2 regions of the Rhizobium sp. 007 genome follow, and region 2 is predicted to be linked to the other one. Evidence: predicted binding sites of a transcription regulator. Region 2 holds the regulator's gene; the other holds the start of a gene.
What was found. Region 2 encodes LexA, which represses DNA repair genes until DNA is damaged. Its sites were predicted from a motif close to TGTTCNNNNTGTGTTCNG; they were not measured.
Positions count from the first base shown of each region.

Region 1: ISN39_RS10865 (ribonuclease) is a predicted target of LexA. The motif match lies at 8,034-8,051, and genes of this name have one in related genera.

Region 1 covers NZ_CP064187.1:2,136,961-2,153,046, reverse strand. The annotation lists gene ISN39_RS10905 (L,D-transpeptidase) at 1-1,199, opposite strand, end outside; gene ISN39_RS10900 (DUF4432 family protein) at 1,445-2,284, shown strand; gene ISN39_RS10895 (TIGR01244 family sulfur transferase) at 2,356-2,694, shown strand; gene ISN39_RS10890 (RidA family protein) at 2,751-3,095, shown strand; gene ISN39_RS10885 (thiamine pyrophosphate-binding protein) at 3,136-4,794, opposite strand; gene ISN39_RS10880 (CaiB/BaiF CoA-transferase family protein) at 4,791-6,005, opposite strand; gene ISN39_RS10875 (DMT family transporter) at 6,024-6,974, opposite strand; gene ISN39_RS10870 (alpha/beta hydrolase) at 6,989-7,918, opposite strand; gene ISN39_RS10865 (ribonuclease) at 8,068-8,808, shown strand; gene ISN39_RS10860 (methyltransferase) at 8,864-9,628, shown strand; gene ettA (energy-dependent translational throttle protein EttA) at 9,769-11,418, shown strand; gene ISN39_RS10850 (metalloregulator ArsR/SmtB family transcription factor) at 11,584-12,600, shown strand; gene metF (methylenetetrahydrofolate reductase [NAD(P)H]) at 12,602-13,504, shown strand; gene ISN39_RS10840 (lytic murein transglycosylase) at 14,025-15,278, opposite strand; gene ISN39_RS10835 (GH25 family lysozyme) at 15,359-16,086, opposite strand, start outside.
Region 2 covers NZ_CP064187.1:1,496,020-1,512,105, reverse strand. The annotation lists gene ISN39_RS07655 (SGNH/GDSL hydrolase family protein) at 1-84, opposite strand, end outside; gene ISN39_RS07650 (pyruvate dehydrogenase complex dihydrolipoamide acetyltransferase) at 104-1,489, opposite strand; gene ISN39_RS07645 (pyruvate dehydrogenase complex E1 component subunit beta) at 1,508-2,887, opposite strand; gene pdhA (pyruvate dehydrogenase (acetyl-transferring) E1 component subunit alpha) at 2,903-3,949, opposite strand; gene ISN39_RS07635 (septum formation initiator family protein) at 4,096-4,416, opposite strand; gene eno (phosphopyruvate hydratase) at 4,558-5,832, opposite strand; gene ISN39_RS07625 (hypothetical protein) at 5,949-6,194, opposite strand; gene ISN39_RS07620 (HAMP domain-containing methyl-accepting chemotaxis protein) at 6,274-8,118, shown strand; gene kdsA (3-deoxy-8-phosphooctulonate synthase) at 8,141-8,986, opposite strand; gene ISN39_RS07610 (VOC family protein) at 8,983-9,861, opposite strand; gene lexA (transcriptional repressor LexA) at 10,067-10,783, shown strand; gene gltA (citrate synthase) at 11,725-13,014, shown strand; gene lpxB (lipid-A-disaccharide synthase) at 13,041-14,204, opposite strand; gene ISN39_RS07590 (LpxI family protein) at 14,204-15,082, opposite strand; gene lpxA (acyl-ACP--UDP-N-acetylglucosamine O-acyltransferase) at 15,085-15,903, opposite strand; gene fabZ (3-hydroxyacyl-ACP dehydratase FabZ) at 15,900-16,086, opposite strand, start outside.

The DNA of each region.
Region 1 (16,086 bases), 640 kb from region 2:
TTCGGGCCAGGTGGGATATTCAGGATGCGGTCGTTTGCGCCCTGCTGGAAGTTGATCTTCGGGTTGTAGGTATAGCCGGGGTTCAGAGCGACGCGTTCCACGTTGACGAGGCCGGAGGGCGAAGGGGTATCGCTGGAGCCGATCGAGGCGGGATAGGCGGCGACGAGATTTCCAGCAGCGTCATAGGCGAAGACCTGCTTCTTGGCCTTGTCCGCGAGAATCTTCGCGACGGCGCCGGTCTTGGCTTGCCCGGCATTGACGACCTTGATGATCGTGCCGGGCACGGTGAAGTCTGCGCCCGGGTTCATTTCCCTGAGGAAGGCTTCGTCCATGTGGAAGCGCTCGGCAAGCATTTCGGTCGTCGAGGTGTAGGCCATCGAAGGCAGAAGCGCCTTTTGCGAGTAGTCTTCCGGAATCGCGGCCACATAAGGCCCGGCGGCATCTGCCGGCGTGATCGTGTAGCTGGTGACGGGTAATCCGCCCGACAGGCGCAGCTGCTCGAGGATCGCTTCGGTATTGTTGGGGTCGAGCTTTTCGCCGGTCATCTGCTCATAGGCATAGATCGCCTTGGTGACGTTGGACCCCATGTGGCCATCGATGACGCCCGGAGAAACGCCCGCGCGGTCGAGGAAGACCTGGATGGCGACGATCTCAGGCTTCGATTTTCCCTGGAGCGTGATGACCGGTTCTGAGGGCAGCTTCGGTTGCATGTCGCCCGGGAACGGCTGATCCGGTTCAATCGACGCATAGTCCTCGTTCTGCGGGTAGCTTTCCCCGTTGGCATCCGGATAGGGCTGATCGTAAAGTGGATCGCGCTGGATTTCCGCATCGCGCGGGATCGAGCCGGTCACGGCGCCGCGCTCCACATAACGCGTGCTGCCGTAGCTGTTGTCCGGGTAGTAGGGGTCATTGTTATGGGCTTCGCGGGCAGGGGGGCGCGGATAATAGCCGCTGCCGCGCATTTCCGTCGCGACGACGTTGCCGTAACCATCGAGCAGGACGCGGTTGCCGTTGCGATCCCGCGAATAATAGACGTCGGCGCCTGGCGGAATGTAATCGATGATCGCACCGTCGGGAGTCACCATCACGACATCGCGCTGGCGGCGGCCGTACTGCTGCGCGTCGGCAACCGGTGCGGCAGCGGCAAGGGCCAGCACGACTGCGGCGAGGGACATCCCCGATTTCAAAAAGCGATTCACGTCTTACACCTCGAACAGTGATTTGGCCGACACACACCTGCGAATTTTGACGCTAGTGTGGAATTTATGAATTCGTACTAAAGAAAAGATGAAAATTACCGTGCTTTCTGCCTGAGGCAAAACGTTTGGTTTGGCAAGCGGGTTCCATGGCGCATCGCCGGTTGTGCGCAACAGGTTTGCCGCGATTGACGTATGTGCGGACGGATCCTAACCCTACGGCAGCTTTAAGATCGGGAGGAATTGCAATGATCGAGTTTGCCGCCGCCAAGGGGCCGCGCCTGATGCTGGACGAAACATCGGTGATGGATATCGGCGGATGCATCGTCGACGGCGTCGATATCGCGCCGAAGCGCGCCATTCCTGACGACGGCGATTCGCGTATCGACCACTCGCTCGAAGGCTTTCTCTTCACCTGCGGTCCGGATCATATCCGCCATCGCGAGCCGATCAGGGGGCGCACGGATGGCAAGGTCTACCCGCTGCACGGTTCGGCCTCCGGTCATCCGGCCAAGGTTCTCTGGACCAAATTCGAAAACGGCAATGCCGAGTGCTGCGCCCACATCGATATCGTTACCGTCGAAGGATTGCCGCAGCGGATCGAACGGCTTTGGCGCATCGACGGCGCGACGGGGGAGGTCTCGCTGGACGACAGGGTCGTCAACACCAGCGATCAGGCGGTGCCGACCTTCCTGATGTACCACATGAATACCGGCGGCAAATGGCTCGATGCCGGTACGCGCCTGGAAGGGACGATGCTCGAAGGCGGTGGTTTTCCATGGACCTTCGGCGAAGAGCTTGGCGGCCTCTTTTGCGTCGAGGCCCCGGCCGTGACGGATGGCTTTGCCGAAGTCCGGCTCGGTCCGATGAAAGCCGCAAGCGGCAAGACGCTGTGCGTGCGTTTCCGCGCGGATACGCTGCCGCACCTGCAGGTCTGGCGGAACCAGAAGACGCCGGCGGACGTTTTCGGCATCGAACCGGTTTCGCATCGCTGGGTCTCGCGTCGCGAGCTTCAAGCAGGCGGCGAGTTCAACATGCTGCAGCCGGGCGAGAGCCGCAGCTATGGGCTTCGCTTCGCCTTCCTCTGAGCGAACTGTTGTTGACGCTTCCGGTCCCGCATCGTAGAGCTTCTGCCATTGATTTTCAGGAGGAACGCGCGATGGACATCCGCCAGATCGACGACGAATATTCGGTATCCGGCCAGATCACGCTGGAAGATCTCGACCAGATCAAGGCGATGGGCTTCAAGTCGATCGTCTGCCATCGCCCGGACCAGGAAAGCCCGGACCAGACGCCGTTTTCGGTGATCGAAGCCCGCGCCAAGGAACTCGGCCTCGACATCGCGCATGTGCCCGTCGGCGCGATGGGCGTGACGGAGGAAGCCGTGCAAGGCATGGTCGACGCACTCGACGAATTTCCGCGCCCGATGCTCGGCTATTGCCGTTCCGGCGCACGCTCTACCGCGATCTATCAGAAGACCCATCATATTCGCGGCTGATCTTTTGGCGCGGCTTTCGGCCGTGCCCTTTATTTCATAAAACTCAGGAGAACATCATGAGCATCAAGCGTATCGACGTCGGCGCCCGCATGAGCGGCGCGGTCATCCACGGCAACACCGTCTATCTCGCCGGTCAGGTCGGCGAAGGCGAGACCGTGACCGATCAGTGCAAGTCGGCGCTTGCCGAAGTCGATCGTCTGCTTGCTGCTGCAGGTTCCAGCAAGTCGAAGATTCTGCAGACGCTGATCTATCTCTCCGACATTTCCTACTTTGCGGAAATGAATGCTGCCTGGGAAGCCTGGGTCGACCCGAAGAACACGCCGGCACGCGCCACCAGCGAGGCCAAGCTCGCCGCACCGAAGTACAAGGTCGAGTTCATCGTCATCGCCGCAATCGACTAAGATCGGCGCCATTTGCCAGGTTCAAAGCCGGTGGGTTCGCTCACCGGCTTTTTGTTTGCGCGATTTCGGTAAGCGTGCGTGTCGGCGTGATCGCCTCGGGATCGAGCTTCACCTCGATGATCGAAGGCTTGCCGCTGGCGCGGGCCCGCTCAAAAGCAGGCGCGAAGTCCTCGGTTTTCTCCACCGTTTCACCATGGCCGCCATAGGCGCGGGCAAGGGCCGCGAAATCCGGATTGGTGAGATCCGTACCGCTGACACGGCCGGGATAGTCACGTTCCTGATGCATGCGGATCGTGCCGTAGATGCCGTTGTTGATGACGAGAGAGATGATTGGGAGGTCGTAGCGGACGGCGGTGGCGAATTCCTGCCCGTGCATCAGGAAGCAGCCGTCGCCGGCAAAGCAGATGACTTCGCGCTCCGGAAAAAGCCGCTTGGCGGCCACGGCAGCCGGCAGGCCGTAACCCATCGAGCCGGATGTGGGGGCCGCCTGCGTATTGAACTGCCTGAAGCGATGGAAGCGGTGCAGCCAGGTGGCATAGTTGCCGGCACCATTGGTGAAGATCGTGTCGGCCTTCGTGTTGCCCTCGATCCATTCCATGATCGGTCCCATGTGAACGGCGCCGGGGCCCGTTTGCGGCGGCCTCGACCAGGCAAGATAGGCTTGGTGCATATGCTGCGTCCGTTCCGCCCAGCGCGGTTCGGCAGGCGCTTCGAGATCGGTAAGGGCGGCGACGAAGTCCTGCGGCGATGCGCAGATCGCAAGGTCCGGACGGTAGATGCGGCCAAGTTCGGACGGGTCGGGATAGATGTGGACGAGCGATTGCGCCGGGTAGGGGACGTCGACCAGCGTATAGCCTGACGACGGCATTTCCGACATCCGGGCGCCGAGCAGGATGAGCAAATCGCTCTCCTTGATCTCCTTGGCCAGCACCGGATTGATGCCGATGCCGACATCACCGGCATAGCCCGGGCTAAGGTGATCGAAGAGCATCTGGCGGCGGAAGGAACAGCCGACCGGCAGCTTGAAGCGTTCGGCAAAGACGCGGAAATCGGCAACCGCATCTGCATCCCAGCGTGTGCCGCCGAGTATGACCATCGGCCGTTCGGCCTTCAGCAGCCGCATGTAGAAATCGTCGACCTGACGGCGCCCGGGATGAGCGGGAACGCGGGCATAAGGCTTCGCGCGCGGCGCGTCTACTTCGTCGCGCAACATGTCCTCGGGCAGTGACAGCGCGACAGGCCCGGGCCTGCCGGAGGTGGCAATGGCAAAGGCGCGGGTCACGAATTCGGGAATGCGCGCCGCATCGTCGATTTCGCCGACCCATTTGGCATATTCGGTCAGCGCGCGGCGGAACTCGACCTCCTGGAAGGCTTCGCGCTCGCGGGCATCGCGCTGGACCTGACCGATGAAGAGGATCATCGGGATCGAATCCTGCCTGGCGATATGCAGGCCCGCCGTGGCGTTGGTGGCGCCAGGCCCGCGGGTGACCATACAGATGCCGGGTTCGCCGGTGAGCCGGCCCCAGCAATCGGCCATCATCGCGGCACCGCCTTCCTGACGGCAGACGATCACTTCGATATCGGTGTCATAAAGCGCGTCCAGCACGGCGAGGAAGCTTTCCCCGGGCACGCAGGAAAGTCGCTTGACCCCGTTTGCCTTCAGCGCTTCGACAATCAGCTCGCCGCCGGTCTTCTTCATAGTGCGGATTTCCCCTCCCGTTCGGCGCGCTCCAATGCCTCGAGCTCAGCCAGAACCTCTTCCTGATGCTCGCCCAGCCGAGGGCCCGGCCTCTCGTAACGCAGGGGCGTTTCGGAGAGCACAACCGGCGTCCTCACGCCGGGGATCACGTTTCCTGCCGCATCCGGCAGATCGATGCGCAGTCCGCGCGCCTTTATCTGCGGATCGGCGAACATCTCCTCGATCGTGTTGATCGCGCCGGCTGGCACGGCATTTTCTTCGCAGGCTTTCAGCAAGTCGGCTTTTTGCCATTTCAACGTCTCGGTCGAGATCAGGCGGCGCACCTCGTCGCGGTTGACGACGCGGGCCTTGTTGGTCGAAAAGCGCTCGTCGCCGGCGATGCCATCGAGGCCGAGGATCACGCAGAGACGCCGGAACTGGTTGTCATTGCCGACGGCAAGGATCAGGTAACCGTCCGCGCTCGGCACGACCTCATAAGGAGAGATATTCGGATGGGCATTTCCGAGCCGCGCCGGCGCGCGGCCGGAGACCAGATAGTTCATGTTTTGATTGGCGAGCACGGCGGATTGCACGTCGAGCAGCGCCATATCGACAAGCTGGCCTTCACCGGTTTTCAGCGCATGGATGAGGGCTGCCTCGATCGCCGCCACGGCATAGATGCCGGTGAAGATATCGGCGATGGCGACGCCTGCTTTCATCGGCTGGCGATCCGGCTCGCCGGTGATCGACATGAAGCCGGACATGCCCTGGACGATGTAATCATAGCCCGCGAGGCTGGCATAGGGGCCAGACTGGCCGAAGCCGGTGATGGAGCAGTAGACGAGCTTCGGATTGATCTTGCGCAGGCTCTCATAGTCGAGGCCGTACTTGACGAGGCCGCCGAGCTTGAAATTCTCGATCAGGACATCGGCCGTTGCCGCGAGCCGTCGCACCAGCGACTGGCCTTCCTCGGTCTTCAAATCGGCCGTGACAGAGCGCTTGTTGCGATTGGCGGAGTGATAATAGGCAGCTGAAAGGTTTTCGCCGTCGCCGCCCTCGACGAAGGGAGGCCCCCATTGCCGCGTATCGTCGCCGCCGTCCGGATTTTCGACCTTGATGACGTCTGCGCCGAGATCGGCCAACATCTGCCCGGCCCAGGGGCCTGCCAGGACGCGGGCGAGCTCGATCACCCTGATGCCGGCAAGCGGCGGTTTCTTACGACTGTCCGTCATGTTCCTCCCAAGAACGGATCATGGTGCCCGCGTTGCCTCAGATGTATCGGATACGGGTTTGGATGCAAAGCGGCGCTCGCGCCAGATGATGTAAAGTCCGGATGCGATGATGATGAGAATGCCCAGCCATTTGATGGCGTCGGGAAAATCGCCGAAAACCAGCCATGCGAAGATCGTGGCCGAGACGATCTCGAAATATTGCAGCGGCGCCAAAGTGGAGGCGGGTGCGGAGCGGTAGGCATAGACGCCGAGGATGCTGGCGATCGCGGCCGTTACGCCGACGCCGAGGAGCCAGACGAGGCCTATCATGGTTGGCATTACCGGTTCGAACACATCCGAGCCGCTTCCACGGGCGAAGAAAAGCAGGACACCGCAAAAGAGCAGACCCCACAAGCCCATGTGAAACTGCATCACCCACGGGTCCTCGCGCTGCGCCAGCGCCCTGTTCATCATTGCGGAGATGGCGATGCAGACTGCGCTGACGACCGGCAACAGCGCCACGTAGCCGACTTCCTGGAAGCTCGGCTGAATGACCAGTATCGCGCCGAAGAAACCGACGCCGCAGGCTGTGTAGCGCCGCCAGCCGATCGTCTCGCCGAGAAATAGGCTGCTCAGAATGGTGAGGATGATGGGTTCGACGAAGAAGATCGCGATCGCATCTGCGACCGCCATGTATTTCAGCGTGGTGACGAACGAGATCATCGAAATGGTAATGATGGCGCCGCGGATCGCGTGGAAGAGGCTCTGCCTCCATGACGAATCCGTCAGTTTTTTGCGCCAGATCACGATCGGAAGCATGCAGAGAGCCTGTATGGCAAAACGTGCTGCGGTGATCTCCGCAGACGGAATCGTCGTGATGGCAAGCTTGGAGAAAATATCGATCAGAGGCGATACGAGCACCGAAATAAACATGAGCATCAGGCCCATGCTGACTTCGGAGGAGCTATTCTTCGTTATTGCGCTGTTCATTTCCGGTCCGCTGGTCAGGATCTTGCGGTTGCTTCATCGCACCAATCGGCAAAGGCCGAAATCGCCGCTTCGGCGCCGATCTCGTTCAGCGTCTCGTGCCGCTTCTCCTGATATATTTCGGCCGTGATACGGGAGAAACCGTGCCGTTTCAAATGGTTTGACAGCCACATCACCGCTTTTCCGAAATCGGTCGCTGGATCCCTTCCGCCGCCGACGAGGTGGATTGGCAGGTTCCTTCGCAGCCTGTCGAGATGCCGCTTCTGCGGCGCGCGAAAGGTGAGTTCGAATATGTCGAGCCAGAGCGAAACGGAAGCATCGAAGCCGCAGAGCGGATCGGCGATATATTTGTCGACTTCGGCCGGATCGCGGGAGAGCCAGTCAAATTCCGTCCGGTGGCCGGGGATGGATTTGCCCCAGGTGTCGAAGGTGAGCTTCGGCAGCAGGCCGCTCGGAACGTCGGAACCTTTCAGGGCTTTCTCGGCAAGCAGGATGGCTTGCGCGGCCCGGCCTGTCAGACCGACAGCGAAGTTCGAATTCCACACGGCGAGGGCACCGAATTTTTCCGGATAGGTTACTGCAGCGTTGAGCGCGATCAGCCCGCCCATGGAGTGGCCGAAGAGGATCACGGGAAGGTTTGGATGGAACCCTGCCGCATAGTCCCGCATGGCGACCATGTCGGCAAGAACCTGCTGCACGCCGTTGCGGCGGGCGAACTGGCCGATCGGCGCGCCGTCGGCCACCGTCTCGCCGTGGCCCCGGTGGTCGTGCGCATAGACATGATAGTCGCGCCCGGCCATCGCCTTGGCAAAGCCTGCGTAGCGCTTCGAATGTTCAGCAAGTCCGTGGGAGATCAGCACGATGCCGCGCGGGCCACCGCTGGCTGCCTCATGATGAAAGGCGAGCGTCGCCTCGGGCGTCTTAAGCCATTGTGTCTGCGAAAACATTCCATCCTCCCGCTGCAACAGAGCAGATCGCGAGCCAAATGCAACATCCCGGCGCATGTTTGCAGTGGAATTTCCTGCGAGTGAGGGTTGCAGGGTTTTGGGCTTCGTGCTTACTTGTTCCTGAATTGTTCTGTCTGCGGGGAGTGGCGATGAGCAGGGTGTTTCTGCGCTGGATGGCGTTTGTTCTGTCAATGGTTTTGGCTGGCTTTGCGGTTGCCCAGGAAGGCGAAGGGGGAACGCGCTTCATCCTTGCCGCAAGTTGGCAGCCGGCATTCTGCCAGACAAACCAAAGGAAGCCGGAATGCAGCAGCCAGACGAAGGAGCGCTTCGACGCGACGAATTTCTCGCTGCACGGCCTGTGGCCGCTGCGGCAGAACTATTGCGGTGTATCGAAGGACTTGCAGGCAGTCGACAAAGAAGGCGATTGGCAAAAGCTGCCGGAGGTCAAGCTGACGGTTGAGAATGCGTCAGCCCTTGCAAAGGCCATGCCCGGAACGCAATCGGGCCTCGAACGTCATGAATGGACGAAGCACGGCACCTGCACGAAGATGAGCGCCGACGATTATTTCGGCGTGGCGATCCGCCTGATGGATGACCTCAACGGCTCGGCGGTGCGCGACCTCTTTGCCGCGAATGTCGGCAAGACCGTCAAGGCCGATCAGATCAAGACGGCTTTCGACAAGAGCTTCGGGGCGGGCGCTGGCGAGCGTGTGAAGATGAGCTGCCGGCGCGCGGGCGGCGTCCGCGTGATCAGCGAGCTGACGATCGGGCTGTCGGAGGATGCGGGCTCGGCCGCCGGCGCCGGTGCGGGGCTTGCAAAACTCATGCAAAACGCCGGCCGCACCTCCTTCGGCTGCGACGAAGGTGTTGTCGACGCTGCGGGGTTCTGAGAGTTTGTCGCGAGGTTCGGGACTGGAGCACGGCTCGAAGCGGGGTGGGAGAACGATGCGGCTGGATGACTTCGGAAGCGTGGGGGACGCCTACCAGAGATACTCGGCTGGGATACGCGGCAAAATACGTCACGAGCTGGTGTTCGAAGTCGTGGCCGGCCTCACGTCTGCCGGCGGAACGGTTCTGGATATGGGGTGCGGCGATGGCGAGATATCCGCGCGTCTATCCGAAGCCGGTTTTAGAGTTCTCGGCATTGACGCTTCGCCTGAAATGCTGCGCCGGGCAAATCTGCGCAAGGCAGAGCTGCCGGAGCAAGTGCGCAGCCGGCTTGAGTTTGCGCTGCGCGACATCACCGATTTCGCATCAGAACATCTCTTCGATGCAGTTTGCTGCCATGGCGTACTGATGTACTTGGACGACAGTGCCGCTGCCATCCGAAAATTGGCAAGCCATGTGAAACGCGGCGGGCTGCTTAGCATCTTGACGAAAAACGCACTCTCTGGCGGTTTCCGGCAAGCGCTGCGTGGAGACTACGCGACGGCAAGGGAACTGATCGAAACCGGCGCGGCAGCCAGCATCGGCAACCTTGGAATTAGAACGCGCGGTGACGATCCTTCGGCGGTTGTTCAGCAAATGGGGGCCTGTGGCTTTGCCGACTGCCAATGGCGAGGGGTCCGCGTGTTTTCCGATCATCTTGACGAGCAGACCTTTGACGGCGCGCTCGCCGCCGAGCTCATCGCGCTTGAGCGCGCTGCTTCGCTTCGTGACCCATACCGTGCGATGGCTCGGCTATTTCATGCGACTGGGCGGAAAGCCTGACGAGATCAGGCAAATCCCTTGCTTTTCGAACGGAACCAAATCGATTGCCGTAGAGAAAGCCGGTTTCGGCGTTGCCCGAAAGCCGGCTTTCGCCTACATAGCGGCCACGGTTTTCAAGTTTCCGCCCGGAGCAGCGCATAATGGCACGTCAGTTCATCTATCATATGGCCGGCCTCAACAAGGCCTATGGCAACAAGAAGGTGCTGGAGAACATCCACCTTTCCTTCTACCCCGACGCCAAGATCGGTATCCTCGGCCCGAACGGCGCCGGTAAGTCCACCGTCCTGCGCATCATGGCCGGCCTCGACAAGGAATATACCGGCGAAGCCTGGCTCGCCGAGGGCGCAACGCTCGGCTTCCTGGCGCAGGAGCCGCAGCTCGATGCGTCGAAGACGGTGCTCGAAAACGTCATGGAAGGTGTGGCCTCCAAGAAGGCGATCCTCGACCGCTACAACGAGCTGATGATGAACTATTCCGACGAGACGGCGGAAGAGGGTGCGAAGCTCCAGGACATCATCGACAGCCAGAACCTCTGGGACCTGGAAAACCAGGTCGAGATGGCGATGGACGCGCTGCGCTGCCCGCCGGGCGATGCTTCGGTCGACAATCTTTCGGGCGGCGAAAAGCGCCGCGTGGCGCTCTGCCGCCTGCTGCTTGCCCAGCCGGACCTGCTGCTCCTCGATGAACCGACGAACCACCTCGACGCCGAGACGATCGCCTGGCTCGAAAAGCACCTGCGCGAATATCCGGGTTCCGTGCTAATGATCACCCACGACCGCTACTTCCTGGACAATGTCACCGGCTGGATCCTCGAGCTCGACCGCGGCCGCGGCATTCCCTATGAGGGCAATTATTCGGCTTATCTGCAAGCGAAAGCGAAGCGCATGCAGCAGGAGGGCCGCGAAGAAGCCTCCCGCCAGAAGGCTCTGTCTCGTGAGCAGGAATGGATTGCCTCCAGCCCGAAAGCGCGTCAGGCAAAGTCGAAGGCGCGTATCCGCGCTTATGACGAACTGGTGGCGGCAGCTGCCGACCGCCGTCCCGGCGACTCCCAGATCGTCATCCCGGTCGGTGAGCGTCTCGGCCAGGTCGTCATCGAGGCCGAGAACCTCACCAAGGGATATGGCGATACCGTCCTGATCGAGAACCTGAGCTTCAAGCTGCCGCCGGGCGGCATCGTCGGCGTCATCGGCCCGAACGGTGCCGGCAAGACGACGCTCTTTCGCATGATCACCGGCCAGGAAAAGCCCGACAGCGGCGAAATCCGCATCGGCGATACCGTCGATCTCGGCTATGTCGACCAGAGCCGTGATGCGCTCAACGGCAACAAGACCGTTTGGGAAGAGATCTCCGCCGGCAACGACATCATCAAGCTCGGCAAGCACGAAGTGAATTCGCGCGCCTATTGCGGCGCTTTCAACTTCAAGGGCGGCGACCAGCAGCAGAAGGTCGGCACGCTTTCCGGCGGCCAGCGCAACCGCGTCCATCTTGCCAAGATGCTGAAGGCCGGCGGCAACGTCATCCTCCTCGACGAACCGACCAACGATCTCGATACGGAAACGCTGGCCGCGCTCGAGGACGCGCTCGAAAACTTCGCTGGCTGCGCCGTTATCATCAGCCACGACCGCATGTTCCTCGACCGGCTTGCAACGCATATCCTCGCCTTCGAAGGCGACAGCCATGTCGAATGGTTCGAAGGCAACTTCGAAGATTACGAGCAGGACAAGATGCGCCGCCTCGGCGTGGATTCGGTCAATCCGAAGCGGGTGACCTACAAGCGCCTGACGCGCTGATCGTCAGCGCCGTCTCTTGGATCGGAAGCCCCGGCAAGCGCCGGGGTTTTTGTATTTTTGCCGGTCGCTTTCAGAGCAGTGAATTTCGTGAACAGAGCGGATTCCTGCTTGCCAGGCCTTCTCAAATCACATAAAGATATCTTTATATGTTGATTGGGTCGGGATATGGCTGAAGCTGTGAGGCTTGGATTGGATGCGCTGGTGGACGTCTTGAAGGCGGCCGGTGAGCCGACGCGCCTGCGGCTTCTCGCGCTTCTTGCCGCCGGCGACCTGACGGTGACCGATCTTACGGAAATTCTCGGACAGTCTCAGCCTCGCATTTCGCGGCATCTGAAGCTGCTCGGTGAGGCCGACCTCATCGATCGCTATCAGGAGGGTGCCTGGGCCTATTTCCGGCTGAGGCAGGACGGCAAGGCGGCGGCGCTGGTGCGCGTGCTGCTAACACACGCGTCCCAGAACGACCCGGTGATCCTGCGCGATGGCGAGCGGCTTTTAGCCGTGAAGCGTCAGCGGGCAGAGCGGGCGCAGGCCTATTTCAGCCGCAACGCCGCCGAATGGGACGAGCTTCGGCGCCTCCACGCCGCCGACGAAGAGGTGGATGCCGCGGTCATCAAGCTGCTCGGTAACCAGCCGGTCTATTCGCTGCTCGATCTCGGCACGGGGACCGGCCGCATGCTGGAGCTGCTTTCCGGGCTCTATCGCCGGGCGATCGGCGTCGATGCCAGCCGTGACATGCTGAGCGTCGCCCGCGCCAATCTCGACAGGGCGGGCATCACCAAGGCTTCGGTGCGGCATGCCGACATCCTGAACCTGCCGTTCGAGGGACAGGATTTCGATCTCGTCACCATTCATCAGGTTTTGCACTTCTTCGATCAGCCGGAAATCGCGATCGCCGAGGCGGCGCGGATGCTGGCACCCGGTGGGCGTCTCATGGTCATCGACCTTGCGCCGCATGGGCTCGAATATCTTCGCGACGAGCACGCGCATGTCCGCCTTGGTTTCTCGCATCAGTCGATGACCGACTGGCTGCGCAAGACGGGGCTCGATGTGGAGCAGACCGTCGATCTTCATCCGGGTCAGCCGGGCGAGAAGGGGCTTACGGTCACGATCTGGCTTGCGCGCGATCCGAGGCGCCTCATTGCATCCGAAGGCGCCGAAACAGTATTGGCCGGGGAGGTATGATATGGCATTGAACACCGGAGACCGCCGCAATATCGGCATTTCCTTCGAATTTTTCCCGCCGAAGTCGGAGGAGATGGAAGGTCAGCTCTGGAAGACCGTGGCCGAGCTGCAGGACTGGGATCCGGATTTCGTCTCGGTGACCTATGGCGCTGGCGGTACCACGAAGGCACCGACGATGACGGCCGTGACGCGGTTCCTCAACGAAACGCCGCTTGCGACTGCGTCGCATCTCACCTGCGTGGGCGCCACGAAGGAAGAAACGCACCAGGTGATCGACCATTTCCGCAAGGCTGGCGTGAAGCACTTCGTGGCGTTGCGCGGCGATGCGCCGGGCGGGGCAGGGGTGCCTTACCAGCCTCATCCGGGCGGCTACGCCAATGCGGCCGAACTCGTGGCCGGCCTTCGCGAGATCGGCGATTTCGAGATTTCGGTGTCCGCCTATCCGGAGAAACATCCGGAGAGCCGGGACGTGGCGGCCGATATCGACATGCTGAAGCGAAAGGCCGACAACGGCGCGGACCGCGCGTTGACGCAATTCTTCTTCGACAACGACAATTTCGAGCGCTACCTGGAGAAGGTGCGGGCCGCAGGCGTCAAAATCCCGATCGTTCCCGGCATCATGCCGATCCAGAACCTGACGCAGCTGAAGCGATTTGCCAGCGCATGCGGCACGGTGATCCCGGCCTTTCTCGACGAGCGCTTTGCCGGTCTCGACGACAAGGTGGAGGAGCGGGCGAAGGTTGCCGTCGATGTCGCCGTCGAGCAGATCGAGGATCTTGTCCGCCGCGGGCTGGACGAGTTTCATCTCTATACGATGAACCGCTCGCCGTTGGTATCAGCCGTGCTCACCAATCTCGGCCTCAGGCGCGAGGGCGCAAAGAGGGCAGCGGGCGCCGCTGCCTGAGAGCGGCGGCAATCGGCATCGAATAAAAAAGCGCATGTCTGGCGGTGACATGCGCTTTTTAATTGGCTGAACTGTTAGCTTGTCAGGAGCTAGGTATTCCAGTCATAGGGTTCGCCGACCGCTCAAATGAAGAGCATGGACAAGACGAACGCGAACGCTGCACTGACCAACAGGACATTCAAGGATCGTGTGATACCCATGTCTGCCTCCTCGCGTTAACCGGCACATAATATGTCTGAATTGTGTCGCGTGGAAAGCGGAATCTATGCTGCAGCGCAGCGGCGGACTGCGGATGAGCCACGTTCTGATCGGCTAAGCAATTGGAATTAATTGCCAAATCACGATGGAATTTTATTCACACATTTTAACCGTGCGTTAAATTGGGCGATTGGCCCGTTAACGGCGATGGCTACATAAAGGCATGACCGGAAGCTGCTGATATGATGCGGGAAATCGAAATCGCGCCCCGGCGTTTTCCGGGACGCGATCGAATGGGCCGGCCTTCACGAAAATGGATTGATCACAGCGCGCTCAGCAGGCCGGGCGTCGCCCAGCCATCGGCGGGCATTCCGAGACGCTGCTGCTCCTTCTGGATCGCGACACGGGTGCCGGAACCCAGGATGCCGTCGATCTGACCGACATCGTGGCCCTTCGACTGCAGTTTGGTCTGCAACTGCTTCATCTGGTCATTCGCAAGGCCCTGTTCCGGCGTCCCCTTGAGATAGGGCTGCGCACCGCCAAAGCGGGTGGCGAAATAGGCGGCCGAGGTCGTGTAGATGAACGACTTGTTCCACTCGAGATAGATCTTGAAGTTCGGGTAGGCGATGAAGGCCGGTCCGTGACGGCCCTGCGGGAGAACGAGGTCACCCTCCAGATTGCCGAAGCTGGTGTTGCCGTCACGCGGTTGGACACCGAGTGCAAACCATTCGCCCGCCGTCATGGTGCCCCCGAGGCCTGATTTTTCCCAGGGAAGGTTGTCGGGCAGGGTGACTTCCTGCAGCCAGGGCTGGCCGCGCTTGAAGCCGAGATGCTGGATGAACTTCGCAGCCGTCAGGATGGCGTCCGGGCCGCTCTCCTTCAGCCGCACATGGCCATCGCCGTCGCCGTCCATGCCGTAGGCGACGATGTCGCGCGGAAGCATCTGCACCTGGCCGATTTCGCCCGCCCATGCGCCGGTATTGGTCGCCGGGTCAAGGTCGCCGTGCTGAACCATTTCGATGAGCGCGATCAATTGCGGGCGGAAGAGTTCGGGACGGCGGCAGTCATGCGCCAGCGTGACGAGCGCGTCGCGCGTATTGAAATCGCCCTGAACCGCGCCGAAGTCCGTTTCCATTGCCCAGAAGGCGGTGATGACGCCCGGGGCGACGCCATAGTCCTGCTCGGCCCTGGCGAAGACGTCTGCGAACTGTTTCAGCTTCTGGCGGCCGATATCGAGACGGGCCTGGCTGACGGTACGCTGCGAAAACTCGAGGAAGGTCTGCTTGAAGACGCCCTGCGCGCGGTCGCGGCTCAGAACCTTGGGATCGATCTGCGCGCCGGCGAGCGCCTTGTCGGCAGCTTCGGCGGAGGCGCCGGCGGCGATTGCATCGGCCTTCACGCCAGCCAGAAATTCGGCAAGATCGCCGGCGCAAGCCACGGGAGGAGCCTGAGGCGTTGCCGCCGGTGGCGGGGAGGCCGCCGGAGCCATTGCCTGCTGCTGAGCCAATGCCGTGGTTGCCGCGGTGATTGCAAACAAAAGAGCAAGTGCAGAGCGGCTTCTAAGCGAGCGGTGCATGAGTTCGTCCTTGTATCCGAAATATGTCCGTTGCTTTCACAGATGAATGTGACGGAAGCAAGAAAGATCGGCGGACGTTACTAAGAATTTCTGTCCTTAGAAACGGAAGCCACCCAGTTGGCCCAGTTCTTTGAGGAGCCCGCAAACACATTGATGTCTGCGGGGCCCTTGATGCCGGGGATCACACCGGTCGACGTGTACTGCCAGAAGGCCCAGCGGCGGTCGGCATAGGTGACTTCCGGGTGCGCGGCCACCGAGCGGACCCAGAAGTGATAGTCCTGGAAATAACCCTGCAGATTGTCGCGGTGGAAATCGACCGATGTATAGATGATCGGCCGCTTGCCGTAATAGGCTTCGAGGCGGTCCATGAAGCGCTGCATCTGAGCGCGGACGGTCGCCGGGTCCGGCCGGAAGCGGCAGGTCTTCGATTCGCCGTTCCATTCGACGTCCAGGACCGGGGGCAGGCGCATCGATTCCTGCGGGACGTTCTGGATGAACCAGTCGGCCTGCTCATCGGCCGACGAGCAGAAATAATAGAAATGATACGGCGCATGGGGGATGCCGACGGCGCGGGCGCGCTGCCAGTATTCATTGAAGCGCGGGTCGAACCGATCCTTGCCCTCGGTCGCCTTGATGAAGGCAAAGGCGACGCCCGAAGTTTTCACCGTCTGCCAATCGATATCGCCCTGCCACTTGGAGATGTCGATGCCGTGAACCTCGTTCCGATGCGGATGCTTCGCCCCGAAATCCTGCGGGTCGGTATCCTTGAAGCGGGTCTTCGGTTTTATGGATGCGGTCTCAAGATAAT
Region 2 (16,086 bases):
GTCCTCATAGGCATGCCGCCTCAGCGAAACCGGATCGTAGCCCCAGGTCAGCGAGTCGCCATAGCAAAGAACGGTCTTCGTCATTTCCGTCTCCGCTCAATGATCAGACAAGCATGCTCATCGGGTTTTCGATATAGCCCTTGAAGGCCTGCAGCAACTCGGCGCCGAGCGCACCGTCGACGCAACGGTGGTCCGTCGAAAGCGTGATGCTCATCACCGTCGCGATCGCCATTTCGCCATTCTTGACTATGACGCGCTGCTCGCCGGCGCCGACCGCAAGGATCGTCGCATGTGGCGGGTTGACGACGGCCGCGAAGTCCTTCACGCCCATCATGCCCATGTTCGAGACCGAGGTCGTGCCGCCCTGGTATTCCTCGGGTTTCAGCTTGCGGTCCTTGGCGCGCTTGCCGAGATCGCGCATCTCGTTGGAGATAGCGGACAGCGTCTTTTCTTCAGCCTTGCGAACGATCGGGGTGATCAGCCCGCCTGGAATGGAGACGGCGACGCCGACATCGGCATGCTTGTGCTTGACCATGTTGTTTTCGGTCCAGGACACATTCGCGTCCGGAACGTCTCGCAGCGCGAGCGCCATCGCCTTGATGACCATGTCGTTGACAGAAAGCTTGTAGGCCGGGGCACCATCCTTGCGCGGGGCGGAATCGTTGAGCTGGGCACGGAGCGCCAGCAGCGCATCCAGTTCGCAATCGAGGGTGACGTAGAAGTGCGGGATGGTCTGCTTGGATTCCACCAGACGGCGGGCAATCGTCTTGCGCATGCCGTCATGCGGCACCAGCTCGTAGGAGCCCGGCTCGAAGAGCTTGAGGACAGCCTCTTCCGGTGCACCCTTGGCTACAGCCGGAGCCGGGGCCGCAGCAGCCTGCTGCGCCGCCGCAGCAGCGGGAGCCGCTTTAGCGCCACCACCGGCGACGGCGGCCTCGACATCGCTCTTAACCACACGGCCGCGGGGGCCGGAACCGGCAATTGCGGAAAGGTCTATACCGGCTTCCTTGGCCAGACGCCGCGCGAGCGGCGAGGAGAAGATGCGTGTGCCGCCCTCGCCCTTCGGGGCGGCCTGCAGCGGCACCTCAGGTTGAGGGCTCACATTGGCATTTGCGGCAAGCAGGGCAGCGGCTGGCGCGGTGCCTTTCCCTGCCTCATCGCGGGGGGCGGAAGCGCTTTCGGCTTTCGCTTCGAAAGACGAGGCAGCAGCCGAACCCGCGCCGCCTGCAGCGGCAGCAACGTCCTCGCCTTCGCCGGCAAGAACCGCGATCAGCGCATTGACCTTGACACCTTCCGTACCGGCCGGAACGACGATTTTGGCAATCGTGCCCTCATCGACGGCTTCGACTTCCATTGTCGCCTTGTCTGTCTCGATCTCGGCGATCACATCGCCGGACTTGACCGTGTCGCCTTCCTTGACGAGCCACTTGGCCAGATTGCCTTCTTCCATCGTCGGAGAAAGGGCTGGCATCGTGATGTTGATAGGCATCGAAATACCCTCCCCTTGTTATTTGTAGCAGACGGCCTTCACCGCATCGACGACTTCGCCGACATTCGGCAGAGCCAGCTTCTCGAGGTTGGCGGCATAGGGCATTGGAACGTCCTTGCCGGCAATCGTCAGGATCGGCGCATCGAGATAGTCGAAGGCCTGCTGCATGACGCGGGTGGCGATTTCCGTGCCGACGGACGACTGCGGATAGCCTTCCTCGACGGTGACCAAGCGGCCCGTCTTCTTGACCGATTCGATGACGGTCGGCAGATCCATCGGACGGATGGTGCGAAGGTCGATCAGTTCGACGTCGATGCCAAGTTTTTCGAGTTCGGCGGCGGCCTTCGTGGCATAGGTCATGCCAATGCCCCATGAAACGACGGTCGCATCCTTGCCTGGACGGTGGATACGGGCCTTGCCGATCGGCAGAACGAAGTTATCGAGCTTCGGCACGTCGAAGTGCTGGCCGTAGAGGATTTCGTTCTCAAGGAAGATGACTGGGTTCGGATCGCGGATGGCGGCCTTTAGCAGGCCCTTGGCGTCCGACGCCGTGTACGGCATGACAACCTTGAGGCCCGGAATGCTCGAGTACCAGGCAGCGTAGTCCTGGCTGTGCTGGGCGGCAACGCGGGCAGCCGCGCCGTTCGGGCCGCGGAAGACCATCGGTGCGCCCATCTGGCCGCCGGACATGTAGAGCGTCTTGGCGGCGGAATTGATGATCTGGTCTATCGCCTGCATGGCGAAGTTGAAAGTCATGAATTCGACGATCGGCCGCAGGCCGGCCATAGCAGCACCGACGCCGATGCCGGCAAAGCCATGTTCGGTGATCGGGGTATCGACCACGCGGCGCGAGCCGAACTCCTGCAAGAGGCCCTGGGTTACCTTGTAGGCGCCCTGGTATTCGGCAACTTCCTCGCCCATGACGAAGACGCTCTCGTCGGCGCGCATTTCTTCGGCCATGGCGTCGCGAAGCGCTTCGCGAACGGTCATCGACACCATCTCGGTGCCTGTCGGGATTTCCGGATCCTTCGGAACGAATGCCTTAGGCTCGGCCGGAACGGACGCCTGGGCGGCCGGTTTTTCCTCGGCCTGAGGAGCCGCAACCGGAGCCGCCTGTGCGGCGGGCGCTGCGGTGGAGATGTCCGAAGCCGATTCGCCATCCTGCAGCAGAACGGCGATCTTGGCGTTCACCTTGACATTTTCGGTGCCGGCCGGGACCAGCAGCTTGCCGATCACGCCTTCGTCGACGGCTTCGACTTCCATCGTCGCCTTGTCGGTTTCAATTTCGGCAATCACGTCACCGGAAGTGACCTTGTCGCCTTCCTTCTTGAGCCATTTGGACAGCGTGCCTTCTTCCATCGTCGGAGAGAGGGCGGGCATGAGGATATCGATAGGCATAGGTTCCCTCCCCGATTAGAGCAGAATGTCGGTGTAGAGCTCGGATACATCCGGCTCTGGATCGGCCTGGGCGAAATCGGCGCTGTCGGCGACGATATCGCGCACGTCCTTGTCGATGGACTTCAGGTCATCTTCCGACGCCCAGCCCTTCTCGATGAGGCGCAGGCGCACCTGCTCGATCGGATCGGATTCGGAGCGCATCTTCTGCACTTCGTCCTTCGAACGATACTTCGCCGGGTCGGACATCGAATGGCCGCGATAGCGATAGGTCATCATTTCGAGGATCATCGGACCCTTGCCGGAACGGCAGTACTCGATCGCTTCATCGGCAGCAGCCTTGACGGCGCGCACGTCCATGCCGTCCACCTGCATGCCCGGAATGCCGAAGGACGCGCCGCGCTTGGAGAAATCGGCCTGCGCGGTCGCGCGGGCGGTCGACGTGCCCATGGCGTAGCGGTTATTCTCTATCACGTAGATGACGGGCAGCTTCCAGAGCTGCGCCATGTTGAAGCTTTCGTAGACCTGGCCCTGGTTGGCCGCGCCGTCGCCGAAATAGGCGACGCTGACATTGTCATTGCCGCGATACTTGTTGGCGAACGCGAGGCCGGTGCCGAGCGAAACCTGGGCGCCGACGATGCCGTGGCCGCCGTAGAAATGCTTTTCCTTGGAGAACATGTGCATGGAGCCGCCCTTCCCCTTGGAATAGCCGCCCCTGCGTCCCGTCAGCTCCGCCATCACGCCGCGCGCGCTCATGCCGGTCGCCAGCATATGGCCGTGATCGCGGTAGCCGGTGATGACCTGATCGCCTTCCTTGAGCGCGAACTGCATGCCGACGACAACGGCTTCCTGGCCAATATAAAGGTGACAGAAACCGCCGATGAAGCCCATGCCGTACAGCTGGCCTGCCTTTTCCTCGAAACGGCGGATGAGCAGCATTTCGCGATAGGCCTTAAGTTCGGTATTGCGGTCGAAATCGGCGATAGCCCCGCCATTCGATTGCTTGCTCTGAGGTTTTGCGCTGGTTTTGCGGCTGGAAACGGTCGCGGTCTTTCGCGGCGCCATTCAACCCTCCCTATGGGTTTGTCGTTTCTTAGGTGGCGCGTACCATAGGGAAGAAATTTGGCCACAGCAATGCCATAAATGCATGGCACGTATTCTGCTTTAAATAATTGATAAAGCTACAGAATTGCCAATTAACCTATTTCCGGTTAATTGGCGTAGGAATTGAATATGACGATTTCGTCGGCCCGCGACATGTTCAATTGATAGCGGGCTTTTTCGTCCAGCATGTCCTTGTCGAGCGAGCCATCGCTCAACAGCGCGACTTGCTGCTCCAGATGTTCGCGTTTCGCCTTCAAGACCGCAAGCTCACGCTCGCGCGCAATTCGGCGCTTCTCGAAGCCTTCCGTGGCCCGGAGACCATAGTCGCCGTGAATGCAGTGATAACCGAAATAGGAGAGAAAAGCGACCGTCATGGCCGGAATGACGAACCGGCCGATCTTTCTCTTCTTATGATGCTTTGTCCACATACGCACACATGCTCTCAAACGCATTACCTATTGAGCGAGCCTACGCCTGAGAGATTAACCGTCCGTTGACTATGAATTTAGAGCAACAAAAAACCCGCGCCGGTGAAGCGCGGGTTTCAAGGATCTGATTTTTAAAGGCTATCAGCCACGGATGATCGAGCGGCCGGCGTAGCGAGCCTGCGGGCCAAGGCCCTCTTCGATGCGGATCAGCTGGTTGTACTTCGCCAGACGGTCGGAGCGCGACAGCGAGCCGGTCTTGATCTGACCGCAGTTGGTCGCGACGGCGAGATCGGCGATCGTGGAGTCTTCGGTCTCGCCCGAGCGGTGCGACATGACGGCGGTATAGGCTGCCTTGTGCGCGGTGTTGACGGCGTCGAGCGTTTCGGTCAGCGATCCGATCTGGTTGACCTTCACGAGGATCGAGTTGGCGACACCCATGCGGATGCCGTCGCGCAGGCGCTCCGAGTTGGTGACGAAAAGATCGTCGCCCACCAGCTGCACCTTCTTGCCTGCGAGGTCCGTCAGGGCTTTCCAGCCGTCCCAATCGTCTTCAGCCATGCCGTCCTCGATCGAGATGATCGGGTACTTGCCGGCGAGATCGGCGAGGTATTCAGCCATGGCGCCCGATTCAAGCGTGCGGCCCTCTCCTTCGAGAACATACTTGCCGTCCTTGAAGAACTCCGTCGAAGCGCAATCGAGACCGAGGCAGATGTCATCGCCCGGCTTGTAGCCGGCTTTCTCGATCGACTTCATGATGAAATCGAGCGCTTCGGGCGCGCTCTTCAGGCCCGGCGCGAATCCGCCCTCGTCGCCGACATTGGTGTTGTGCCCCTGGGCCGAAAGCTCCTTCTTGAGGACGTGGAAGACTTCCGAGCCCATGCGAACCGCTTCGCGGATCGAATCGGCGCCGACCGGCATGATCATGAACTCCTGGAAGTCGATCGGATTGTCGGCATGCGCGCCGCCGTTGATGATGTTCATCATCGGAACCGGCAGCAGATGCGCGCTCGCGCCCCCAACGTAGCGATAGAGCGGCAGGCCGGCAGCCTGGGCGGCAGCCTTGGCGACGGCGAGCGATACGCCGAGGATGGCATTGGCGCCGAGGCGGGACTTGTTCGCCGTGCCGTCCAGTTCGATCATGATGTTGTCGATCTGGATCTGGTTCTCGGCATCGATGCCGCCGATCGCGTCGAAGATTTCCGTGTTGGCAGCCTCGACGGCCTTTTCAACACCCTTGCCGAGATAGCGCTTGCCGCCGTCGCGAACTTCGACGGCCTCGTGCGCACCGGTCGAGGCGCCGGACGGCACAGCCGCACGGCCCATACTGCCGTCTTCGAGATAGACATCGACTTCAACGGTCGGATTGCCACGGCTGTCGAGAATCTCGCGGGCGATAATGTCGGTAATTGCAGTCATGATCTCTTCCTGCTCGGTGGGTGATAAATCGTTCGAAGCCTGTTTAATCGAAGGCACGCAAATTACAATGCCACACCGACGACACACGGCATGGCATGGCCTATAGCCCGAATATGTCAGGCTTTTGAAGAAGCCGCTCGCACCCCATCGATCCCTGCCGAGAGCTTGCTCAGGCGTTTCGGAACCTCAGGTTTTGAAATGACACCCGTCACTTTCGATCTGGTTGTAAATTTATCGGTCAGTAACCAATCAATATTATGATTAATACTCATTGAGGAAATACTGCCCCGCTCTCCGGCAAGTAGTATTGCATGATGCGATTCCTCGTGCGGTCCAAATCCGCCTGATATACGGACCTTCACGATTTCAGGTCCCCTCGGAAATTCCAGAATAATTTCAAACGAACAGCATCTGTTCGCTATTCAATTCATGGGGCGCAGGATGAAACTCAATATTGCACGCAGCCTTGCTATCTTCGCGATGGTCGTCGCCGCGGGATTGATCGCTTCGATCGGCATACAGAATTATGCCTTCAATAAGCTGCGGGTGAACGGCGAGATGTACAAGCAAATCATCTACGGCAAGGATCTCGTCGCCGATATCCTGCCGCCGCCCCTCTACCTCGTTGAGTCTTACATGCTTGCGCTCGAAGCGGTGCAGCGCCCCGACGTTGCCAAGAAGAACGTCGAGCGCATCGAACATGTCCTGAAACCCGCCTACGAGGACCGCCGCAAATATTGGCTGGCGACCGCGCTCAGCTCGGACCTTAAGCAGAAGCTCTTGAACGATGTCCTTGTCAAAGGCGGCGTGTTCTGGAAGGTGATGCAGGAGGAACTCGCGCCGGCCATTGTCAAGAATGACTCCGCAGTCATTCCGGCGTCCTTCGAAAAGCTTGCGACGAATTTCCATATCCATGAAAACGCCGTCAACGAACTCGTCGATATGGCGAACACCTTCCTGGCGTCCGCTGAAAAGGACGCCGCCGAACAGACACGCATCCTTTCGGCTATCACGCTCGCGGCTGCCGCAGTCTCGCTTTGCCTGCTTCTTGGCGGCCTTTACGTCTTCCGCCGCCGCGCCATCGTGCCGCTCTCGGGGATGCGCGACTATATGGCCATCCTTGCTGGCGGCGACTATTCGAAGGATGTGCCCTTCAGCCGCCGGGCCGACGAGATCGGGGAGATGGCGCGCGCCGTCACCGTCTTCCGCGAATCCGCCGAAGAGCGGAACAATATCCGTGCGCGCCAGGATGCCGAATGTCAGGCCCAAGCACAGCGCGATGCGGCGCTTGCCGCTGCCAAGGCAGACGAGGAAGCCGTCCGCGAGGGCGTCATCGCCAGCCTGAGCCGCGGCCTGGAACGGCTCTCCGGCGGCGATCTCACGGTCCAGCTTAGCGAGCCTTTCGACGCAGCCTACGAGAAGCTGCGCGAGCAGTTCAATTCGAGCGTCCGCACGCTTTCTGAGGCAATGAGGGAAATTTCGACCGTGACGAATGTAGTAAGGACCGGCTCCGGCGAAATCGCATCGAGCACAAACGATCTGGCCCGGCGAACAGAGCATCAAGCCGCCTCGCTGGAGCAGGCGGCCTCGGCGCTCGACCAGATCACGGTCACCGTCAAGAACTCGTCGGAACGGGCCAATGAAGCCAACGTGATGATGAGGGCGACGAAGGAAAGCGCCAGCTATTCGGCAACCGTCGTGCACGAGGCGGTCGCTGCGATGGAGAAGATCGAGACATCATCTGCGCAGATCGGCGATATCATCAACGTCATCGACGAAATCGCCTTCCAGACCAACCTGCTCGCGCTCAATGCCGGCGTGGAAGCCGCCCGCGCGGGCGAGGCCGGAAAGGGTTTTGCGGTCGTTGCACAGGAAGTGCGCGACCTTGCCGGCCGCTCCGCCAATCTGGCAAAGGAAATCAAGCAGCTGATCGAGACGTCTTCCAGCCAGGTTTCGGCCGGCGTTGCCTTGGTCAACCGCACCGGTGAAGCGCTCAGCAATATCGATCAGCAGGTTCTGAAGGTCACCGCGCTGATCGAGTCGATCGTGCGTTCCTCCACCGAACAAACGACCGCTCTCCTGGAAGTCAACGCCGCCGTCAACACTATGGACAGCGTCACGCAGCAGAACGCGGCGATGGTTGAACAGACAAGTGCCGCCTGCCGCGAGCTCGGTGACGAGGCGATACACCTCAATCACCTGCTGGCCCGTTTCCTTCTCGACGACGTAACGGCGTCCGCCGCAACGCGGTCGTACTCAAGCCAAAGGATGGCGCTCGCCGGTTGACGGCGGGCACCTTCCGCCAGTATCAGGCCGCCTTGGCGACGGCGTCGAGGGCCAGCAGCTTTTCCAGAAGCCGCGGCATGTCGTTCAAATACACCATGTTTGGGCCGTCGCAGGGGGCATTGTCCGGATCCTGGTGGGTCTCGATGAAGACACCTGCAACTCCGACCGCAACTGCCGCCCGCGCCAGCGTCTCGACGAACTGGCGCTCCCCGCCCGACGTCGTGCCCTGGCCGCCGGGCTGTTGTACGGAATGGGTCGCATCGAAAATGACCGGAGCCCCCATGGCCGCCATGATCGGCAACGAGCGCATGTCCGAGACCAGCGTATTGTAACCGAAGGACGCGCCACGCTCACAAAGCAGAACATTCGAATTGCCGCTCTGATTTAGCTTGGCGAGAACATTCTTCATGTCCCAGGGAGCGAGAAACTGGCCCTTCTTGACGTTGATGACACGGCCGGTCTTCGCGGCTGCGACAAGCAGGTCCGTCTGACGGGAGAGGAAGGCCGGGATCTGCAGAACGTCCACGACCTCGGCGACCAGCGCGCATTGCTCTTCCGAATGGATATCTGTCAGAACCGGAATGCCGAGTTCCTTCTTGAGGTCGGCGAAGACTTCCAAGCCCTTCTCTAGACCGATACCGCGTTTGCTCGACAGCGAAGAGCGGTTCGCCTTGTCGAAGGAGGTCTTGTAAACGAGCCCGATGCCGAGCTTGCCGCAAAGCTCCTTGAGCGTGCCCGCAACCATGAAGGCATGGTCGCGGCTCTCCATTTCGCATGCGCCGGCGATCAGCGACAGCCTGCCACTGTTTGAAAATACGACGCGGCCGGCACCTTCGCCGACTGCGACTTCGGAATTCGTATTGCTCATCGGATCTCCTCGAAGGCGAAGATCGCACCTTGGCCGGGCGCAGGCTTCACCAGGACTCTGTTGTTCTTGCGTGTATAGGGCATCCCGTTATCAGCCAAAAGCGCTTCTGTCACGGCAAGATCGGTGGTGCGGAAAACGACAGCGCTGCCTCTTAGCCCCTTATCCACGGATAACGGCACCGAATCGAAATAAGCCTCCATCCCTTCCGGCGACAGAAGACTGATCCTGGCATTCGCTGCCGCGATCGCCACGCCAAACGGTGTCCGCTCGATTTCCGTCGTAGACACGGCCAACTGAAGGAACGAGCCGAAGGCTTCAGGCTCGGGCGCGCTTAGCACCATCTCCGAGATACCGGTTGCACCGTTCGCATGCTTTTCCAGCGCGCTCCGATCGGCCGGAAAGGCGTTGATGCGCTGGCAGTCAAAGAGGAAGAAATCCGGCACCCGAAGATCGGCGGCAAAGGCAAGCTTGAAAGTGCCTGTCGATTGCGACCCGTCCGGCATCTTGATCAGGCGCGAAAACTCCAACATGGCGCCGCCGCTCTTTCTCGCACGAACGAAATGAGCATGGTCGGCGTCCGCGTCCTCCGTGCTGAATGCGGCCGCAGAGAATCCGTCATTGCCGCACCGGAAACGAAAGGCCTGGTCGCGCGCCACAAAGACGTTTCCGTGCCGCACTGATTCTTCACATTCTTTCGCGCTCGCGACACCAAGCGGCTCGAGATAGGTCTTGTCGGCGAAAAAAACGCAAGCATTCACCGTGCCGAAAGGATGACGGCCCTCGGCGGCAACCGTGAACCCCAATCGTCCCAGCCGCTCCCGCGCGAGATCGATGTTGGTGACCGGTAGAACAAGATGATCCAACGGATGCAGCATGGCGTCAGGTCTCCATTTAATGTGCTGAAGATGTGTGCCGCTATGTGGTCAATGCAAGCTGAAAGCGCTGATCCGGCAAACAAAAGTTTCCAAAAATGAACGCAGTTGAGACGAAGTTTTACGAAAATTTAGGTACTTGCGGAACACATATGGAACATATAGTGTCCGTTCTGGCTTTGTTTCACGAATTTGGGGTTAAACTTCGATGCTGACACGCAAACAACAGGAGCTTCTCCTCTTCATTCATGAGCGTATGAAGGAATCCGGCGTTCCGCCATCGTTCGACGAAATGAAGGATGCGCTGGATCTCGCGTCCAAATCCGGCATCCACCGGCTGATTACCGCTTTGGAAGAGCGCGGTTTCATTCGTCGCCTACCGAATCGCGCCCGCGCGCTTGAAGTGATCAAGCTGCCGGAAGCCTACAGCCCGAGCATCCAGCCCCGCCGCGGCTTTTCGCCGAGCGTCATCGAGGGCAGCCTCGGCAAGCCGCAGCCTGCTGCCGCCGCGCCGAAGCCGGCGAACGAAGACAATACCAGCTCCATTTCGGTTCCCGTCATGGGCCGTATTGCGGCAGGCGTGCCGATCTCGGCGATCCAGAACAACACGCACGACATCAACGTTCCGGCCGATATGCTCGGCTCCGGCGAACACTACGCGCTTGAGGTCAAGGGCGATTCGATGATCGATGCTGGCATCTTCGATGGCGACACGGTCATCATCCGCAACACCAACACCGCCAATCCCGGCGACATTGTCGTGGCACTGGTCGATGACGAGGAAGCGACGCTGAAGCGGTTCCGACGCAAGGGTGCGTCCATCGCGCTGGAAGCGGCGAACCCCGCCTACGAGACGCGCATCTTTGGACCGGATCGCGTAAAGGTTCAGGGTAAGCTCGTCGGCCTTATCCGCCGCTACCATTGACCGGCAGCGCGTCGCCGGCAAAGGCGACGGCGCGCCACTCATAGGCGTGGCGGCTCTAGGGGCGATCGAGTTTCTCGAAGGCGGTTGTCCAAAGCACGGTACGGCGCCGGTTTTCCGCAAGGTTTCATTCGCGAAATGCACTGCGCCGCATCGGCAGGCGCCGAACCGCAGCCTTGCCAGCGTGACGACGATGTCCGCGGCATCGCAAGCCGGGCGTGGCACCGTTCCGCATCGCATTTCTTGCCTCTTCCTGCTGCTCCGGTGAAAATTTCGCTTTCCCTCCGTCTTTCGCGGGTCGCAGCGCCCTCACGGCTGCGATCGGTCAAAGCCAAAGCGCTGAGCGCAACGTTCGTGCCGGACGCAAACCAGATCGCCGCCCCAAGCCCGAAAAAACCGTCGCAAAGCGCAGGCGTGTGCCCTGAGCGGCTCCTTAGCTTGCCATTTGCAGGCCGAAAGCCTTGGGTATGCAGCCACAATGACTGATCGGTGGCTACGGGACTGAACGGTGGCTATTGACGGGCGAGAGCTCTGCTTTTGCCAAAGGCTTCTTCCCGCATTCCAAAAGCGCAAGCCGGGAAGCGCGCACACTGCTTGTCCGCGACATCTGCTGAAGCGGAAATGCGCAGCTCGGCCGTTTTCAACTCCGGCATGCACCCAGCCCGCTGACACCCTATGAATACAACCAGAATGCAGCCCTGAGGGCGTTTCAGCAACAATAATCGATTGAAAAAAGTCCAAAAAATTGGATTGCAAAAGCCGAATTAAATCATTGGCTTCCGCTATGCGCCTCCGGCATCGCAGGAGTGTCTAAAAGTTGATACTGCGATGCACAAAATGGCGCCACGGTAACTTGGCATTGGCGCCGTGATCATATAGCTATCGGAGAGGACGCTTAACCCTATGGCGCTTTTATGGCGCCGCCGCCAGTTTGGAGGATCAGCATGACGGATCAAAGCGCAACAATCAAAATCGGCGACAAAACCGCCAATCTTTCCGTGAAAAGCGGAACGATCGGTCCGGATGTCATCGATATTGGTGCACTCTATAAAAACACCGGTTCCTTCACGTACGATCCTGGTTTCACCTCGACCGCTTCCTGTGAATCGAAGATCACCTATATCGACGGCGATGAAGGCATTCTGCTGCATCGCGGCTACCCGATCGAACAGCTTGCCGAACATGGCGACTTCCTGGAAGTCTGCTATCTGCTGCTTTACGGCGAATTGCCGACGGCTGCCCAGAAGAAGGATTTCGACTACCGCGTCACGCATCACACCATGGTGCACGAGCAGATGTCTCGCTTCTTCACCGGCTTCCGCCGCGACGCCCATCCGATGGCCGTCATGTGCGGCTGTGTCGGCGCTCTGTCTGCCTTCTACCACGACTCGACAGACATCACCGATCCGCATCAGCGCATGGTCGCAAGCCTGCGCATGATAGCCAAGATGCCGACTATCGCGGCCATGGCCTACAAGTACTATATCGGCCAGCCGTTCGTTTATCCGAAGAACGATCTCGACTACGCCTCGAACTTCCTGCGCATGTGCTTCGCGGTACCGTGCGAAGAATATGTCGTGAACCCGGTCCTCTCGCGCGCCATGGACCGTATCTTCATCCTGCACGCCGATCACGAGCAGAACGCCTCGACCTCGACGGTTCGCCTCGCCGGCTCTTCGGGCGCCAACCCGTTCGCATGCATCGCGGCCGGCATTGCCTGCCTTTGGGGCCCGGCTCATGGCGGTGCCAACGAGGCGGCGCTCAACATGCTTTCGGAAATCGGCTCGGTCGAGCGCATTCCGGAATATATCGCCCGCGCCAAGGACAAGAATGACCCGTTCCGCCTCATGGGCTTCGGTCACCGTGTCTACAAGAACTACGATCCGCGCGCCAAGATCATGCAGAAGACGACGCACGAGGTTCTCGCCGAACTCGGTCACAAGGACGATCCGCTTCTCGAAGTCGCGATGGAGCTGGAACGCATCGCGCTGACCGACGAATACTTCATCGAAAAGAAGCTCTACCCGAACATCGACTTCTATTCCGGCATCACGCTGAAGGCGCTGGGCTTCCCCACGACGATGTTCACGGTGCTCTTTGCGTTGGCCCGCACGGTCGGCTGGATCGCCCAGTGGAACGAGATGATCGAGGATCCACAGCAGCGCATCGGCCGTCCGCGCCAGCTCTATATCGGCGAACCGCTGCGCGACTACGTTCCGGTTTCGAAGCGCTAAGCCGCTTCCGCCCGAAAAAAACCCGGTCAGAGACGGCCGGGTTTTTTCTTGTCCAGAATGTCGAGAACGATATCCGCCGCTTTCTCGCCCGGCGGCTTTTCCGTCTGCATGCGCTGCCAGACAAGGTCGAAACCTTCGAGCATTGCGCGCCGCTGGAGCGTGTCGCTGGAAAGGCGTTCCATCCAGCGCGCCAGGCTCGCGCCACGAACGACCTCGTTGATGTATTCCGGGACGACGGCATAGTCGGCGATCAGATTAGGGATTGCTCCCGTCCACGTCTTGATGCGCCGCGTCATCATAGTGATGATCCAGTCTGTCTTATAGACTGAGACTGTCGGCACGCCTGTAAGTGCAAGCTCGAGGATGACAGTCCCCGAGGCAGCCATTGCCGCATCGGCCTCCGCGAAAGCCCGCCATTTCTGTTCATTGCCAGTCAGGATCTCCGGTTTCGTTTCCCAGTCCTTCACGAGGTTGCGAACCATCGATTCCCTGCGGCTGACGGTCGGCATGAGAACCCGCATTGTGCCACCGCGGGCGACGAGCTCATTGACAGCATCGCGAAAATAGGGAAGCAGCTTTGTGATCTCCGACGAGCGCGAGCCCGGGAGCAGCATGATCGTTTTCCGGCCCTCCGCGACGGTCTTGAGCTTTTCTGCCCGGCCGCGCCTGGCGGCAATCAAATCCGCATCCGCCGTCAGCCGGTGGCCGACATAGGTCGTCTGCGGTCCGCCGAGCTGCTCCATCACCGCGGGCTCGAATGGCAGAACGGCCAGCACATGGTCGACATAAGCGAGCATCTGCTGGGCGCGATATTCCTTCCACGCCCAAACGCTGGGACAGACATAATTGACGACCGGGAGTTCCGGCAGGGCTTCGCGAACACGTTTGGCAACGCGATGGGTGAAATCCGGGCTGTCGATGACGATCAGAATATCGGGCTTTGCCGCAATGATTGCAGCCGTCGTCTGCCTGATGCGGGCGACAAGCTTCGGCAAGTTTCCAAGCACCTGTGTGACGCCCATAATCGAAAGCTCGGAGAAGTCGAAGAGCGACTTCAGCCCCTGTGCCTCCAGCGCGTCGCCGCCGACGCCGACAAGTTCAATCCCGGCATGCCTGCGCTTCAGTGCAGCCACGAGATCGGCGCCGAGAAGGTCTCCGGAAACCTCGCCTGCCACGATCGCGATCTTCATCACAGCCCCCATGACGGTAGGCCGCGATCGAGCCCGCAGACAAAAAGCCCGGCTTCGTCGGCTGCCTTGATAACAGCCTGGCGATCCAGCACGAGAGCACGTCCCGCCTCGATTGCAATTCCCGCCAAGCCCGCCGCCTTGGCATTCGTCACCGTGGAGAGGCCGATCGACGGAAGGTCGGCGCGGACATCCTGCTGCGGCTTGCAGAGCTTGACCAGCACGCCACGGCGGCGCGGCGATATACGCCCGGCGCTACGCAGCGATGCGACGCGCTCAAGCATTCCGTCGGTCCCTTCCGCGCCTTCGAGCGCCACGATGCGTCCGCCGACGGAGACTGCGCCCTGCCCGACATCGAGCGCACCAAGCGCTTCGGCGGCTGCTGCCGCCTTCAGGATATCGATCTTGTCGTCATTCCCCGGCGACATGACGCCGATCGGCCCGACAGCCGCCAGCAGGTCGGGGGCAATATCCTGCGCGCCGACGACGCGCCGGCCGTCGTCTTCGATGAGCTTGATGACCATCTGCAACACCGTATCGTCGCCGCCCGAAAGCAGCGTACGCACCACACCCGGCATCTTTGCGACCGTCCGCCAGGTTGGCCTCACTTCCCGCCATTCGGGGCGACGGCGAACGCCGCCAGACATGACGACGCGGGTGATGTTGTTGCGCTTGAAAATTTCTGCCAGCGCCGACAAATCACCGACGCCGATGACTGCATGGTCATAGTCCTCCCATGACCGGTCAAGTTCACCCTTCAGCGAAATCACGAATGGATCCTCGCCGGCTGCCCGCGCCGCCTCGGCGACATAAGACGGCAGAAGACCGTTTCCCGCAATGATCGCCAGACGGCCTTTGTCGGTATCACCGGCGGGAGACAAGGTCAGCCTTTCTGTCCTCGCGTCGGCGATGACAGCGCGCGGTCGCTTTCCGCGGCAATGAAATCGAGGATATGCATCACCGGCTCGCAATCGGCATATTCGTCGCGGATCGCTGCCGCGTTGTCGCGGATCGAACCTGATCCTTCAAAAATCGCCTTGTAAGCCCGCCGCACCGTATGGATGACAGCGCGATCAATCCCGGCCCGCGTCATGCCGACAACGTTGAGACCGCCCAGCAAACCGGGATTTCCATTGAGCATCCCATACGGAATGACATCGTAGCTGACAGCCGAAAGGCCGCCGACGAAGGCCTGGCGGCCGACACGCGTGAACTGATGCACGGCCGATCCGCCGCCGAGAATGACCCGATCCTCGATCGTCACATGCCCGGCGAGCATGACATTGTTCGACATGATGACGTGATTGCCGACACGGCAGTCATGGGCGACATGAGAATTGGCGAGAAACAGGTTGTTGTCGCCGACGATTGTCTTGCCGCCGAAATCTGCGGTGCCGGTATTCATCGTCACGCCTTCGCGGATGGTGCAATTCTCGCCCACCGTCAGCGTCGTCTCCTCGCCGCCATGGTGCACGCTCTGGGGGTCGCCGCCGATGACCGCCATCGGGAAAATCCGGGTGCCTTTGCCGATCTCGGTTCTGCCGGTCACCACGACATGCGCCAGCAGTTCGGCATTGTCATGAAGAACAACCTTCGGACCGACATGGCAAAACGGACCGACGGTCACGCCTTCGCCGATGACCGCGCCATCCTCGACAACGGCCATGGCATGGATGCGGGCGCTCCCTGCGATCGTGCTCATGCCTCGTCCTTACGAAGAATCATCGCGCCGATATCAGCTTCCGCGGCCAATGCGCCGTCGACCTTGGCGTCGCAATGGAACTTCCAGATATTACCGCGCTGCTTCTTCTTCTTCACATGAAATTCGACCCGATCGCCCGGGATGACGGGCTTGCGGAAACGTGCATTGTCGATGGTCATGAAA